4 regions of the Streptomyces sp. CA-288835 genome follow, and region 4 is predicted to be linked to each of the others. Evidence: riboswitches for the same ligand, from Rfam matches in the RefSeq annotation. Region 4 holds a riboswitch; each other region holds the start of a gene.
What was found. A riboswitch is a leader RNA that binds a small molecule or an ion and turns the genes downstream of it on or off. The one in region 4 is predicted to bind cyclic di-AMP.

Region 1 (3,200 bases), 1.5 Mb from region 4:
TCCCTGCTGCACATCAGGGGCGACTTCGACGTGGGCGCCGCCACCGAGGTGGCCACCGCGACCGCGGTTGCCGTGCTGGCGCTCGCCATCAACCGCCTCGTGCGCCGCAGTGACCAACGTCTCGCCTCCGCCCGCGAGATCGCGGAGGCGGCCCAGCGCGCCGTACTGCCCGAACCGGCCGAACGGATCGGCGGGCTCGACATCGCGGCGCGGTACGAGGCGGCGCAGGCGGACGCGTTCATCGGGGGCGACCTGTACGCCGTGCAGGACACCCCGCACGGCGTACGGCTCGTCGTCGGCGACGTACGCGGGAAGGGCATGGGCGCGGTGGCGGCCGTGGCCGTGCTCATCGGGGCCTTCCGGGAGGCCGCCGAGCAGGAGGCGACCCTGGAGGCGGTGGCGCAGCGGCTGGAGCGAGCACTGGTGCGCGAGGCCGCCCGGCGCGGCGGCCTCGAGGCGTTCGAGGGCTTCACCACCGCCGTACTGGCCGAAATCCCGCACGCCGACGCCGTCGTACGCCTCGTCCACCGCGGCCACCCGGGGCCGCTCATGCTCTACGGCGACGGCTCGCTGGACACGCTGAAGGACGAGGACCCCGCACTGCCGCTCGGGATGGGCGAGTTGGGCCCGTGGCCCGACCGGGCGCAGGAGGTCCCGTTCCCCGCCGGAGCCACCCTGCTCTTCTACACGGACGGGGTGACCGAGGCCCGGGACCGGCACGGCGTCTTCTTCGACCCGGCGGACAGGCTCGCGGGCCGGACCTTCCACGGACCCCGGGCGCTGCTGGCCACGCTCGTGGAGGAAGTCGTACGGCATACGGGAGTCGGCGGCGCGACGGACGACATGGCGCTGCTGGCGGTCCGGAGACCGTGAGGGCGACTGGTGAGGCGGACGCATGATGCCGGAGGCGGCGTCGTATCACCTTCCGTAGTCGGACGAACCCACTCCGCATAACAACTGAAACATTGTCAACAGCAGTCACAGCAGTGAATTGGAGCTGAGTCACGATCAACTCGCCCGATTCATCCCAGTGATGACCTGAAAGTCCAGGCCAAGACTGCCAACGAATCTCCAGAACAGCTTGGAATCCAGGGCCTGCCTCTATTAACGTTCGATAACGCAGCGCGGTCGTCCCAGCCGACACAAGAGTCGGCTCCGTGCGCACGCGCCGAATCCCGCAAGGGAACCGGGGAACCACCAACTTGGGGTGAATCGGGCGTTGTTCCGGTGGAGACACCGTGAGCAACGCGCGTAGGAGACCTTCCTGCTCCGAACCCGTCAGCTAACCCGGTAGGCGGAAGGAAGGAAAGGAGTGCGCCTACGTGGCGTCCAACCGGCCTGCCCCCCAGACTTCGTTCGCGCCGAATGAGGAGCCCGACACATTCGGCTACGGCAAACGCCAGGACGAGGAGACCTGGGAGGAGTGGAACCCCTCTGAGGATTCCCTCAAGCCCGTACGCGGCAGGCACCGCGTCGGCAAGCAGCGCGGCGGAGGCCTCGCACGCAGCTCCACGGTTCTGGGCGTCGGCGTCATCGCCGCCGTCAGCGCGGGCGGCATGGCCAGCGCGAACACCGGCAAGCCGCCGGTCTCGATCACGCTTCCCGACCTTCCGCTGATCTCGGGCGACACGGACGAAGAGCCCGGTTCCACGACTCCGCTCACCCACGCCGGTCTGAGCACCGCGGACGCCGAGCAGGGCAACTCCGACGCAGGCGAGGCCCTGCGCGCCCGCATCATCCTCCAGGCCGAGCGCCAGCAGGATCAGGTGGACCAGGAGGCCCGGCAGGCCGCGGCGACCGCCGCCGCGAAGAAGGCCGCCGACCAGGCCGCCAAGGAGCGGGAAGAGGCCAAGGCCAAGGCCGAAGCCGCCAAGGAGAAGGCGGCGGAGGAGGCCCGGCAGAAGGCTGAGGCGGAGCGCCTCGCCGAGCTCGCCAAGAGCTTCGCGCTGCCGACGTCCTCGTACACCATCACCTCGACCTTCGGGCAGTCCGGCGCGCTGTGGTCCTCCGGGACCCACACCGGCCTGGACTTCGCCGCTCCCTCGGGCACGCCGCTCAAGGCCGTCCACAGCGGCACCATCACCGAGGCCGGCTGGAACGGCTCGTACGGCTACCTCACCAAGCTCAAGCTCGACGACGGCACGGAGGTCTGGTACGCCCACCAGTCCTCGATCAGCGTCAGCGTCGGCCAGAAGGTCAGCACGGGCGAGGTCATCGGCCGCGTCGGCGCGACCGGCAATGTCACCGGGGCGCACCTCCACATGGAGGTCAAGACGTCGGGCGGGGATGGGATCGACCCGATGGCTTGGCTGCGGAGCAAGGGGCTCAACCCGTAAGTCCTGCAAGATCTTTGACGCCATTCGCTTTCGGACGAGAAGCGGGTGGCGTCTTGGTTTTCGCCTGGTTCCGGGCTGGGCGGCTTTGGTGAAGCCCAGTGCGGTACCGCGCCCGCTTGAGGGGCCGCAGGCCCCGATAGGGGCGCGGGGCTGCGTCGATTTGCGGCTCCGCCGCGTGGGCGCGACCAGCCCCCACCGGCCCGCAGCCGAATCACTGCACCTCCAGCGGAGCGCCTAGTTCCGGTAGGGGTTGTACGCCGGGTAGGGCGACGCCTGCCCGTACGAGTTCCCGTACGTCGGCCACGGCGGCGGCGCCGGCGGCGGAGCCGTGGCCCGGGCCGCGTACGCCAGCGCGGGGCGAGCCAGCTCACGGCGGGCCCAGAGCTCGTTGAGCAACTCCCGTTCCCGTACGACGAAATCGGTGCCCGCGCGGCCGCGGCGCCCCCGGTGGCGGAGGAACGCGAGAGAGGTCGCGTACGCCTCGTACTCCGCGACCGCCCGCCCCGCCGGGCGGCCGCCGTGATGCGTGGCCCACTCGCGGGCCAGCCTCCGCGCCTTCATCGAGCCCAGCACGAACGGCTCGGGAACCGTCAGCCAGCCCGCCATCGCGTACGCGGGCAGTTCGGTGCGGATCGTGCCGAGTTCGCGCTGCCGGGTCCAGATGGCCAGCCAGGTCAGCAGGCCGAACGCGGGCACCATGAAGGCCGCGTACACCGCGAAGAAGCCGTACGTGCCGAAGGTCGACGAGCCGTTCCAGAGGGCGTGCATGCCCATCGCCAGCAGCAGGCCCGTGAAGGGCAGGAGCACGCGTCGTATGTGCTGGCGGTCCGCGGAGAGCGCCGCGATGCCGAAGCCGATGCCGGT
Region 2 (3,200 bases), 2.1 Mb from region 4:
CCGACGCGGCCGACGGCACCAGCATCTGGGCGGACGGCAAGCGGGGCACCCTGCTCATCGGCGCCGCCGACGACGCGCCCGGCTGCGAGGACCCGTACGACGTCGAGAGCTGGAAGACGGGCGAGAGCCACACCTTCTGCGACTCGTACCTGATCCCGGCGAACGCCAAGGAGATGGAGGTCCGCTGGGCGGAGGAGGACGGGGAGCCGTTCATCTGGAAGTTCCCCGGCCAGTAGGGCAGTTGCTTCCACCGGCAGCCATCGATAAGGAAAGGAAGAGGAATGAAGAGATCCGCTGCCCTGACCGCCGGCGCCCTCTCCATAGCCGTACTCACCGGCCTGACCGCCTGCGGAGGCGGTGACTCGGAGACGGACGCGGCGGCGGACAAGCCCAAACCTGAGGCCTCGGCCACCCCTTCGAAGGGGCCGAACCCGGCTGATCGCCTGGCGAAGCTCATGGTCACCCAGGCCGAGATAGGCGGTGACTACGAAGTCGCGAAGGCAGACCTGGACCCGGAGTACGCCTTCGCCAAGTCTCAGGACGAGGTCACCCTCGACAAAGAGGTCTGCGCCCCACTGGCGTACGCGATGAACCAGCTCCCGCTGGGCGAACCGCAGGCCTTCCTCACCCATTTCGCGTCGATCAACCCGCTCACCAAACCGTCCAACTACATAACGCTCAACGCCTACGAGGAGGAGGGCAAGGCGGAGTCCGCCATGGCCGGCCTCTCCAAGGCGGTGGACTCCTGCGGCGCCGGCTTCACGGCCAAGGCGAACGGCAACAGCGGCAAGCACGACACCGTCACCGCGGAGAAGACCGATGCGGCAGGCGACGAATCCCTCGCCTTCAAGTCCACGATGACGTTCAGGGGGGTCACGCATACGGTGCACGGCGCGGCCGTACGCAGCGCCGACGTCGTCGCCGTCTACTTCTCAGTGAACGGCTCGGCCATCTCCAAGGGCTACCCCAGCGACACGAAGATCCCGGCGATGATCCTGAAGAAGCAGAACGCGAAGCTCGGTTGACGGGTGTGCGTCGGCCCGGGTACCTGGTACCCGGGCCGGTGTTCTGCTCAGGCCCGATACGGGCCCCGATCCCTCTTGATAAGGGCCGTTCTTAATAAGGGCCGTTGACGTTGTCGATCGAGCCGTATCGGTCGGCGGCGTAGTTGCAGGCGGCCACGATGTTGGCGACCGGGTCGAAGGGGTCCGTCGACGTGCCGGGCACGTGGTAGGCGCTGAAGGTCGGGTCGATGGTCTGCAGGAGGCCCTTGGACGGGGTGCCGGCCGCGGCGTTGGAGTCCCAGTTGTTGATGGCCTGCGGATTCCCGGACGACTCGCGCATGACGTTGCGGTGGATGCCGTCGTACGAGCCCGGAATCCCGTGCTGGGCCATGATGTCCAGGGCTTCCTTGATCCAGCCGTCGAGGTCGTTCGAGTACGTCTTCGCGGCGGCTTGCGTGGCAGCGGCGGGCGCCGCGGACTTGGCGGCCGCCGGGCTCGCGGCCGCCTTCTTCGTACCGACCGTCAGCGTGAGACCCGGCTTGATCATCGACGGGTTGTTCCCGATGACCGCACGGTTGGCCTTGTACAGCCCCTGCCAACCGCCGCTCGTGCCATGCTTCTTGGCGATCTTGGTCAAGGTGTCGCCCTTGGCCACCTTGTGCGTGACGAGCTCTACCTGCGGAGCGGCGGCTTGCGCGACCTGCGTGACCTGCCCCGACGGCTGGGCGGCGTGGGCACCGCTCACCGCCACGAACGGGAGCGCGAGCGCGACGCCACCCGTTCCTACGGGGACGAAGGCGCGGGCGATGCGGCTGACTCTCGTACGGCGGTGCTTACCTCGTGCGGGCATGACGAATTCCTCTCCGGCGCCTGCGAGGTGAGCTGTCGGGTTCGGGCGGGAGCTGCCCGGCCGCGCGGGGAGCGCGACTTCACCCCAAGCCGTTCCGGTTGCCCGGATCGGCGACTTACCTGGGTCCCCCGCTCCTGCCGTAGCGCGTGGACGAATGGGGTTCCGGAGCGGCGGCAGGATTAGGCGTTCCGTCCGGATCGAGACGTGAACGTATGCGAGAGCACACACCCGAAACAAGCCTCGAAATCCCGGTGCGCCCCTTATGAACTCGCTAAAACGAGGGGCAAATCGCCCGATTATTCCGGAACGCGACTCTCAACTTACGTTCTGCAAAGCAGAAGTTGTCGAGGTGCGCCTTCAACGCCCATTCCATCCGCACGTGACCCATTTCACGCGATCAAGTACCACTAAGACTGAACAAAGCGGCAATGTAGGCAACTCGGGCATTGCGCGTTCCTGGGGGCGGTCCGGGGCGGGGCTTGCAGAACCCCTTGCCGGTCGGCCCCTAGGCACGTTGACAGGCGACTGCCGCCATGCTGCGATGAGGCGCTTCCCAGCCGGACCTGCGGACCTGCGCCGCGTCGCATGCCGCTCAGGCACCGGATCGACGGCCACCTGACCGGGCGACGCCCGAAAGCAGAGCGAGGACCCATGCCGCAGCGCGCCGCGACCATCGTCGGCGGCGGAATCGGCGGCCTCGCGGCGGCCATCGCCCTGCACCGCCGGGGCTGGCGCGTCGAAGTCCTGGAACGTGCCCCGGAGTTCACCGAGATCGGCGCCGGCATCTCGCTGTGGCCGAACGCGCTGCACGCGCTTGAGGTGCTCGGCCTGGCCGACGACGTACGGGCACTCGGCGCCGTCGAGGCCGCAGGTGGCGTACGGGACCGCCGGGGCCGCTGGCTGTCCCGTACGGACAACGCGGAGCTGGCGCGCCGCTTCGGCCAACCCCTCGTGGTCCTGCACCGCGCGGACCTGTTGCGGGTGCTCACCGAGGCACTGCCCGCCGACAGCCTGCGGTCGAGCAGCGAGGTGTCCGCGGTCCGCGACGACGGCCACGGTCTGGTCGTCGATCACCGCGGGGGCACAGGGGGCGGGTCCCGGCCCGACGTCGTGGTCGGCGCCGACGGGCTGCGCAGTGCGGTCCGCCGCACCTTGTGGCCTCACGCGGCCGGCCCCAGGTACGCCGGTTACCCGGCCTGGCGCATGGTCACCGAGCCCTTCGCCGAGCCGCCCTCCGAGGGCGCGGCGATCTGGGGCCGTGGAGAGAGGTTCGGCTACACGGCGCTGCCGGGCGGGCGGATGTACTGCTTCGCGACGGCGTCGCTGCCGGAGGGAGCGGCCTCCGG
Region 3 (3,200 bases), 110 kb from region 4:
CGGTCGATCTCGTCGGCGACGAACTGCGCCTCGTCGTGCTCCGTGTCGGCGACGTAGCCGGTGATGCGCGCGCCTGCGCCCGCGTTGGTCCACAGGTTCTTGGGGCGGCGGCTTTCGTTGCGCTCGATGACCGCGTTCGCGGCGCTCAGGATCGTCTGTGTGGAGCGGTAGTTCTGCTCCAGGAGGATCGTCGTCGCGTCCGGGTAGTCCTCCTCGAACTGGAGGATGTTGCGGATGGTCGCGCCGCGGAAGGCGTAGATGGACTGGTCGGCGTCACCGACGACACACAACTCGGCGGGCGGCACGTCGTACTCGCTCGGGGGTACGTCCACGGGGTGCTCGGAGGTGCCGACGAGTTCACGTACGAGGGCGTACTGGGCGTGGTTGGTGTCCTGGTACTCGTCCACCAGCACGTGACGGAAGCGGCGGCGGTAGTGCTCGGCGACGTCCGGGAAGGCGCGCAGGAGGTTGACCGTGGTCATGATCAGGTCGTCGAAGTCGAGGGCATTCGCCTCGCGCAGCCGCGACTGGTACATCGCGTAGGCCTGGGCGAGGGTCTTCTCGAAGCCGTCACTCGCCTGGGCGGCGAAGTCCTCCTCGTCGATCAGCTCGTTCTTGAGGTTCGAGATCTTGGCGCTGAACGACTTGGGCGGGAACCGCTTCGGGTCGAGGTCCAGGTCGCGGCAGACCAGGGCCATGAGGCGCTTGCTGTCGGCGGCGTCGTAGATCGAGAACGAGGAGGTGAAGCCGAGCTTCTTCGACTCGCGCCGCAGGATCCGTACGCACGCGCTGTGGAAGGTCATCACCCACATCGCGTTCGCACGCGGGCCGACGAGGTGCTCGACGCGCTCCTTCATCTCGCCCGCGGCCTTGTTGGTGAACGTGATGGCGAGAATCTGGCCGGGATGCACCTTGCGCTCGCCGAGCAGGTACGCGATCCGGTGTGTGAGCACACGGGTCTTGCCGGAACCGGCACCGGCCACGATGAGCAGGGGGGAGCCGGAGTGCACGACCGCCGCGCGCTGGTTGTCGTTCAGCCCCTCCAGGAGCGCGGCCGCGTCCACATGCGGACGGGGGGCACCATCGCGGTAGTACGCCTCCCGGTCCGGCGGCACGTCGAACTTCCCGCCGAACAGATCGTCCGGAACCTGCTCCGGTACGTGCTCGTCCTCGGGCGGTGGCGGGGGCTCTTCCTCGTGGTCCCGCGAGGGTTTGAGGTCCGCCAGGAAGCTGTCATCAAAGAGGCTGCTCATCGCTCTCCGAGTCTAGGCTCCCCCACTGACAGCTCGCCGCCGCCCTGAAAAGCTGTCCGGGAAAACCCTGAGAACTCCGCTCGTACGAGACTGCCGAGGGCCCGCCCGGATTTCTCTCACCCTCCAGGACCGTCCCGTCACGGTCGGCGACGGATCATGGAGACTGAGGCTAAGGTCACGAAAACGTATCGGACAATTCGCTCATCAACCTTCACAGGAGCCACACGAGTTGGTTAGCTTTCGCAGTGGGCCGCTCGACCCCCACCGGCGAACGTCGCCGGGCCGTGCGGCTCCCGCCGAGTCCGGTACGCCTTTGTGGCAACCCGGAGCCGGGGACCCACCGACCTTGGGGTGAATCGGTCCAACTCCCTTAGGGGACAAGGACCGTAGGGCAAACCTTCCGAAGCACACGCCCGAACCCGACAGCTAACTCGGTAGGCGGAGCACGGAAGGAGTCGCCTTCGTGGCGCCACACCGCAAAGCGCGGTCGTCCAATCCCAAGGGCATACGGACCCCTGCCCTCGCCACCGCCGCTCTCACCTCGGTGGCCCTCCTGTCGCAGACCGCGAACGCCTCGCCCTCCGCGGAGCCGAAGCCCAGTCTCGACGAAGTCCAGAAGAAGGTCGACGACCTCTACGCGCAGGCGGAGACGGCGACCGAGAAGTACAACGGTGCCAAGGAGAAGACCAGCAAGCAGCGCAAGAAGGTCGACAACCTCCTTGACGACGTCGCCTCCCGCACGCAGAAGCTCAACGAAGCACGCGAGGAACTCGGTACGTTCGCCACCGCGCAGTACCGCACGGGCACCGCCGCCCCGGACACCGCGGCCATGCTGCTCGCGGACAACCCGCAGGACTACTTCGACCAGAACCAGCTGATGGACCGGCTGACCAGCCGCCAGCAGCAGGCCGTCGACGACTACGCGACGCAGCAGTCCGAGATGACGCAGATGCGTCAGGAGGCCTCCGAGAGCCTTCAGTCGCTCACCCAGACCGAGAACACGCTGAAGTCGTCCAAGGCGACCGTTCAGCGGAAGCTCGCCGAGGCCCGCCAGTTGCTCTCGCAGCTGACCGCCGAGGAGAAGGCGCGGCTCGCGGCGATCGAGCGGGAGCAGCGCGAGGAGGCCCAGCGCAAGGCGGAGGAACTGGCGCGGCAGCAGGCCGCGGAGGAGCAGCGCCGCCAACAGCAGCAGGCCCAGCCGGCTCCCGCGCCCTCCACCGGCGCGGGGACCTCGACCGGCACGGGCACTTCCGCGGGCGCCTCGACGGCCAAGGGCGAGAAGGCACTCGCCTTCGCCCGTTCCCAGACCGGCAAGCCGTACGTCTGGGGCGCCTCAGGACCGGACTCCTACGACTGCTCCGGCCTCACCCAGGCCGCCTGGAAGGCCGCCGGCGTCACCCTCCCGCGCACCACCTGGGACCAGGTCAAGACCGGCACCCAGGTCTCGGTCGCCAGCGCCCAGCCCGGAGACCTCGTCTTCTTCTACGACGACATCAGCCACGTCGGCCTCTACCTCGGCGACGGCATGATGATCCACGCCCCGAAGCCCGGTGCGTACGTCCGCGAGGAGTCGATCTACTACATGCCGGTCCACAGCGTGGTCCGTCCGGCGTGAGGCACGCGCGCGTGGACCCCATTTCGGGGTGCACGCGCGCGTGAGCCGTTTTTGGGTTTTTGGGGCTCTTCATGAGGCCGTGTTTCGAGGCTCCCCATGAGGCCGTTTTCGCGGACCTTCGGGCCGTCAGGTCCAGAGCACCGCGATGAAGACGTTGGCGGTGGTCAGCCCGCCGACCAGACCGAACGAGCCCTTGTCCACCTTCTCCTCGTCCCGCTTCACGTACACGAGGCCCAGGATCACGATCAGCAGCGCCAGCTTGACGCCGATCTTGATGTTGTTGACCGTCTGGTCGTCGGCCTGGTTGAGGCCGACCAGGATCACGCCCGTGA
Region 4 (3,200 bases):
CCGTCGCCCCCGTCAGGCACCGGCTCTCTTGGTGGCGGCGGGGGTGACCGGATCGGCCCTCGCGATCCCTCTGCTCGCGGCGAGCGGCGCGAGTGCCGCCAGTGATGCGACCTGGGACGCGGTCGCGGAGTGCGAGAGCGGCGGCTCCTGGAGCGCCAACTCCGGCAACGGGCAGTACGGCGGCCTCCAGATGACCCAGGAGGAGTGGGAGCAGTACGGCGGTCTCGACTACGCGATGAGCGCCGATTTGGCGAGTCGCTCGCAGCAGATAGCCGTCGCCGAGAAGGTCCTCGCAGACCGGGGCACGAGCCCCTGGGCGACCTGCGGACTCGTCGCGGGCCTCACGCAGAACTCCGACTCGCCCGACGTGGATACGGGCTTGGCGCAGGACTCGCCCGCTCCGAGCCCGACTCCGTCCAACGAGGCGGAGTCGGGGTCGAGTTCGGGGGCGGATTCGGGCACCGGCTCGGACACCGGCTCCGGGTCGGAGGCGGGTTCGGGCGCGGACTCGGACTCCGGCTCCGATTCGGGGCAGACGTCAAGTGGCGGCTCCGTAAAGGGTGATTCATCCGGTACGTCGGGTGCGTCCGACTCATCCGATACGTCCGCCGACTCGGACTCGTCCGGTACATCCGAATCGTCCACCGGCACTTCACAGGACTCCGGCAGCGATTCCACAGCCGAAACGCCGAGCCCCGAGAGCTCGCCAAGCCCTCCGACGGACACGACGAACGAGGGCGACTCGGACAACTCCGGCGAAAACGCCGACTCTTCGGGCGGCGAGAGTGAGAGCACAAACACAGACGAGGGCACCGGCCGCCACCGTGGCGACAGTGCCGAAGAGGGCGCCGAGGACTCCCGTACGGACGACTCCACCGGCCGGCACGCCTCCCGTGGCGACGACGCCTCGCGCGAGGCGGCGGACGCCCAGGACGGCTCGTACACCGTCCGCTCCGGTGACAGTCTCTCGGCGATCGCCGACTCCCATGGCCTCCAAGGTGGATGGGCCGGGTTGTATGCAGCGAACGAGTACACGGTCGGCGCCGACCCGGATCTCATCCTTCCCGGTCAGCGCCTTGAACTCGGCACAGACTGAGGGGTGTGCAAGGTGCCGAACCCGACCAAAAGCGGCGGCAGTTCGGGCCAGATGTCCGGTTTGATGAGAGTGAGACATGGATCTCAAAGGGCCTGATCGACTTTGAAATTCGGCGGATCGCATGTTTACGGTCGTGACCGCTCGCCACAGCGGGCCCCGACGGACGTCACGCCGAATCCTGCCAACGTCCGTACGGGAACAGTCGTCGCGTAAAGCGCCGTAGGCAGGAGCGGGGGACCCAAGGTAAGTGCCGGGCCCGGTCGTCGAGACCGGGTGCGGCTTGGGGTGAAGTCGTGCGGAGCGATCCGTACGGCCGGGCAACTCACCAGGCCCGAACCCGACAGCTCACCTCGTAGGCGTCGGTGAGGGGATCTCTTCATGCTGCTTTCCGGCAAGGGCAAGCACCGTCGCCCGTCCAAGGCCAGCCAAATAGCCACGCTCGCCGGTGTCACCGGTGCCGCCATCGCCGCCCCGCTGATGGTGTCGGGTACGGCCTCTGCCGCCACCGCCTCCGAGTGGGACGCCGTCGCCCAGTGCGAGTCGGGCGGTAACTGGAAGATCAACACCGGCAACGGCTACTACGGCGGTCTGCAGTTCTCCGCCTCCACCTGGTCCGGTTACGGCGGCACGAAGTACGCCGCCACCGCCGACCAGGCCTCCAAGGCCCAGCAGATCGAGATCGCCGAGAAGGTCCTCGCGGGTCAGGGCAAGGGTGCCTGGCCGGTCTGCGGCAAGGGGCTGTCGAACGCCGCGTACAACGGCGGCGGCTCGGACTCCGGTGCCGCGCAGCAGAACACCCAGCAGTCCCAGCAGCAGAGCGCGCCGGCCCAGGAGGAGCGTGCCTCGCGTTCCGCGGACCGCCCGGCTGCCAAGAAGACCGTCACCACCCCGACCGGCAAGAAGGTCAAGAAGGGCGACGGCGAGTACAAGGTCGTCAAGGGTGACACCCTCAGCGCGATCGCTTCGGAGAACGACGTCAAGGGCGGCTGGCAGAAGCTGCACAAGCTGAACGACGACATCGTCGACGACGCGAACGTCATCTACCCGGGCCAGCAGCTGCACCTCAGCTGACACCGAGCCCCCGGCTCAGCTGAAGCCCAGCCCCCAGCGCGGCGTCAGCTGAGCCCCGAGCTCGGCCGAAGCCGAGTCCCCCAACTCGGCCGAAGCTGAGCCCCCGGACAGTCCCGCACCGGTGCGTCTTCCCCCGTACGCACCGGTGCGGGACTTTTCTGTCCCCCTACTCGTCCCCTGCTCGTCCCTACTCGTCCCTCTACTTGTCCAGCCCTCGCTTTGTTCCGTTCGGAAACAATTTACTTTCGGTTCGGTCCATGCGAGGGGCGGACGGCTGGCCGATCGCCCGGAGCCGGTTAGGCTCGTCATCGCGGAGCCGCCGCGGCTTCGCGCTGTGCGGGCCCAGCGGCCCGCGTCACCGCGTCACATCCCAGAAGGAGATGCTCGTGCCGTCCATCGACGTCGTCGTAGCCCGGGAAATCCTGGACTCCCGAGGCAATCCCACGGTCGAGGTCGAGGTTGGCCTCGACGACGGCAGCACGGGTCGTGCCGCCGTTCCGTCCGGCGCCTCCACGGGCGCCTTCGAGGCCGTCGAACTCCGCGACGGAGACGCCAACCGCTACCTCGGCAAGGGTGTCGAGAAGGCGGTCCTCGCCGTCATCGAGCAGCTCGGCCCGGAGCTCGTCGGTTACGACGCCACCGAGCAGCGGCTGATCGACCAGGCCATGATCGACCTGGACGCCACCGACAACAAGGGCTCGCTCGGCGCCAACGCCATCCTCGGCGTCTCCCTCGCCGTCGCCCACGCCGCCTCCGAGGCCAGCGACCTCCCGCTGTTCCGTTACCTGGGCGGGCCGAACGCGCACCTGCTGCCGGTCCCGATGATGAACATCCTGAACGGCGGCTCGCACGCCGACTCCAACGTGGACATCCAGGAGTTCATGATCGCCCCCATCGGTGCGGAGTCCTTCTCCGAGGCGCTGCGCTGGGGCGCCGAGGTCTACCACACCCTCAAGAAGGTGCTGAAGACCAAGGGCCTGTCCACCGGCCTCGGCGACGAGGGCGGCTTCGCCCCGAACCTCGAGTCCAACCG

Region 1: another riboswitch for cyclic di-AMP. It lies ahead of ACQEVY_RS24945 (M23 family metallopeptidase); the one in region 4 lies ahead of ACQEVY_RS17875 (transglycosylase family protein).
Region 2: another riboswitch for cyclic di-AMP. It lies ahead of ACQEVY_RS27660 (transglycosylase SLT domain-containing protein); the one in region 4 lies ahead of ACQEVY_RS17875 (transglycosylase family protein).
Region 3: another riboswitch for cyclic di-AMP. It lies ahead of ACQEVY_RS17430 (NlpC/P60 family protein); the one in region 4 lies ahead of ACQEVY_RS17875 (transglycosylase family protein).

Annotation. Positions count from the first base shown of each region.
Region 1 is NZ_JBNJMW010000001.1:5,509,646-5,512,845, forward strand. It holds gene ACQEVY_RS24940 (PP2C family protein-serine/threonine phosphatase) at 1-873, shown strand, start outside; cyclic di-AMP (ydaO/yuaA leader) riboswitch at 1,157-1,312, shown strand; gene ACQEVY_RS24945 (M23 family metallopeptidase) at 1,323-2,336, shown strand; gene ACQEVY_RS24950 (PrsW family intramembrane metalloprotease) at 2,571-3,200, opposite strand, start outside.
Region 2 is NZ_JBNJMW010000001.1:6,063,071-6,066,270, reverse strand. It holds gene ACQEVY_RS27670 (hypothetical protein) at 1-236, shown strand, start outside; gene ACQEVY_RS27665 (hypothetical protein) at 282-1,025, shown strand; gene ACQEVY_RS27660 (transglycosylase SLT domain-containing protein) at 1,117-1,854, opposite strand; cyclic di-AMP (ydaO/yuaA leader) riboswitch at 1,859-2,009, opposite strand; gene ACQEVY_RS27655 (FAD-dependent monooxygenase) at 2,506-3,200, shown strand, end outside.
Region 3 is NZ_JBNJMW010000001.1:3,886,936-3,890,135, forward strand. It holds gene pcrA (DNA helicase PcrA) at 1-1,253, opposite strand, end outside; cyclic di-AMP (ydaO/yuaA leader) riboswitch at 1,538-1,709, shown strand; gene ACQEVY_RS17430 (NlpC/P60 family protein) at 1,717-2,868, shown strand; gene ACQEVY_RS17435 (hypothetical protein) at 2,995-3,200, opposite strand, start outside.
Region 4 is NZ_JBNJMW010000001.1:3,993,504-3,996,703, reverse strand. It holds gene ACQEVY_RS17880 (transglycosylase family protein) at 44-1,096, shown strand; cyclic di-AMP (ydaO/yuaA leader) riboswitch at 1,302-1,470, shown strand; gene ACQEVY_RS17875 (transglycosylase family protein) at 1,475-2,167, shown strand; gene eno (phosphopyruvate hydratase) at 2,548-3,200, shown strand, end outside.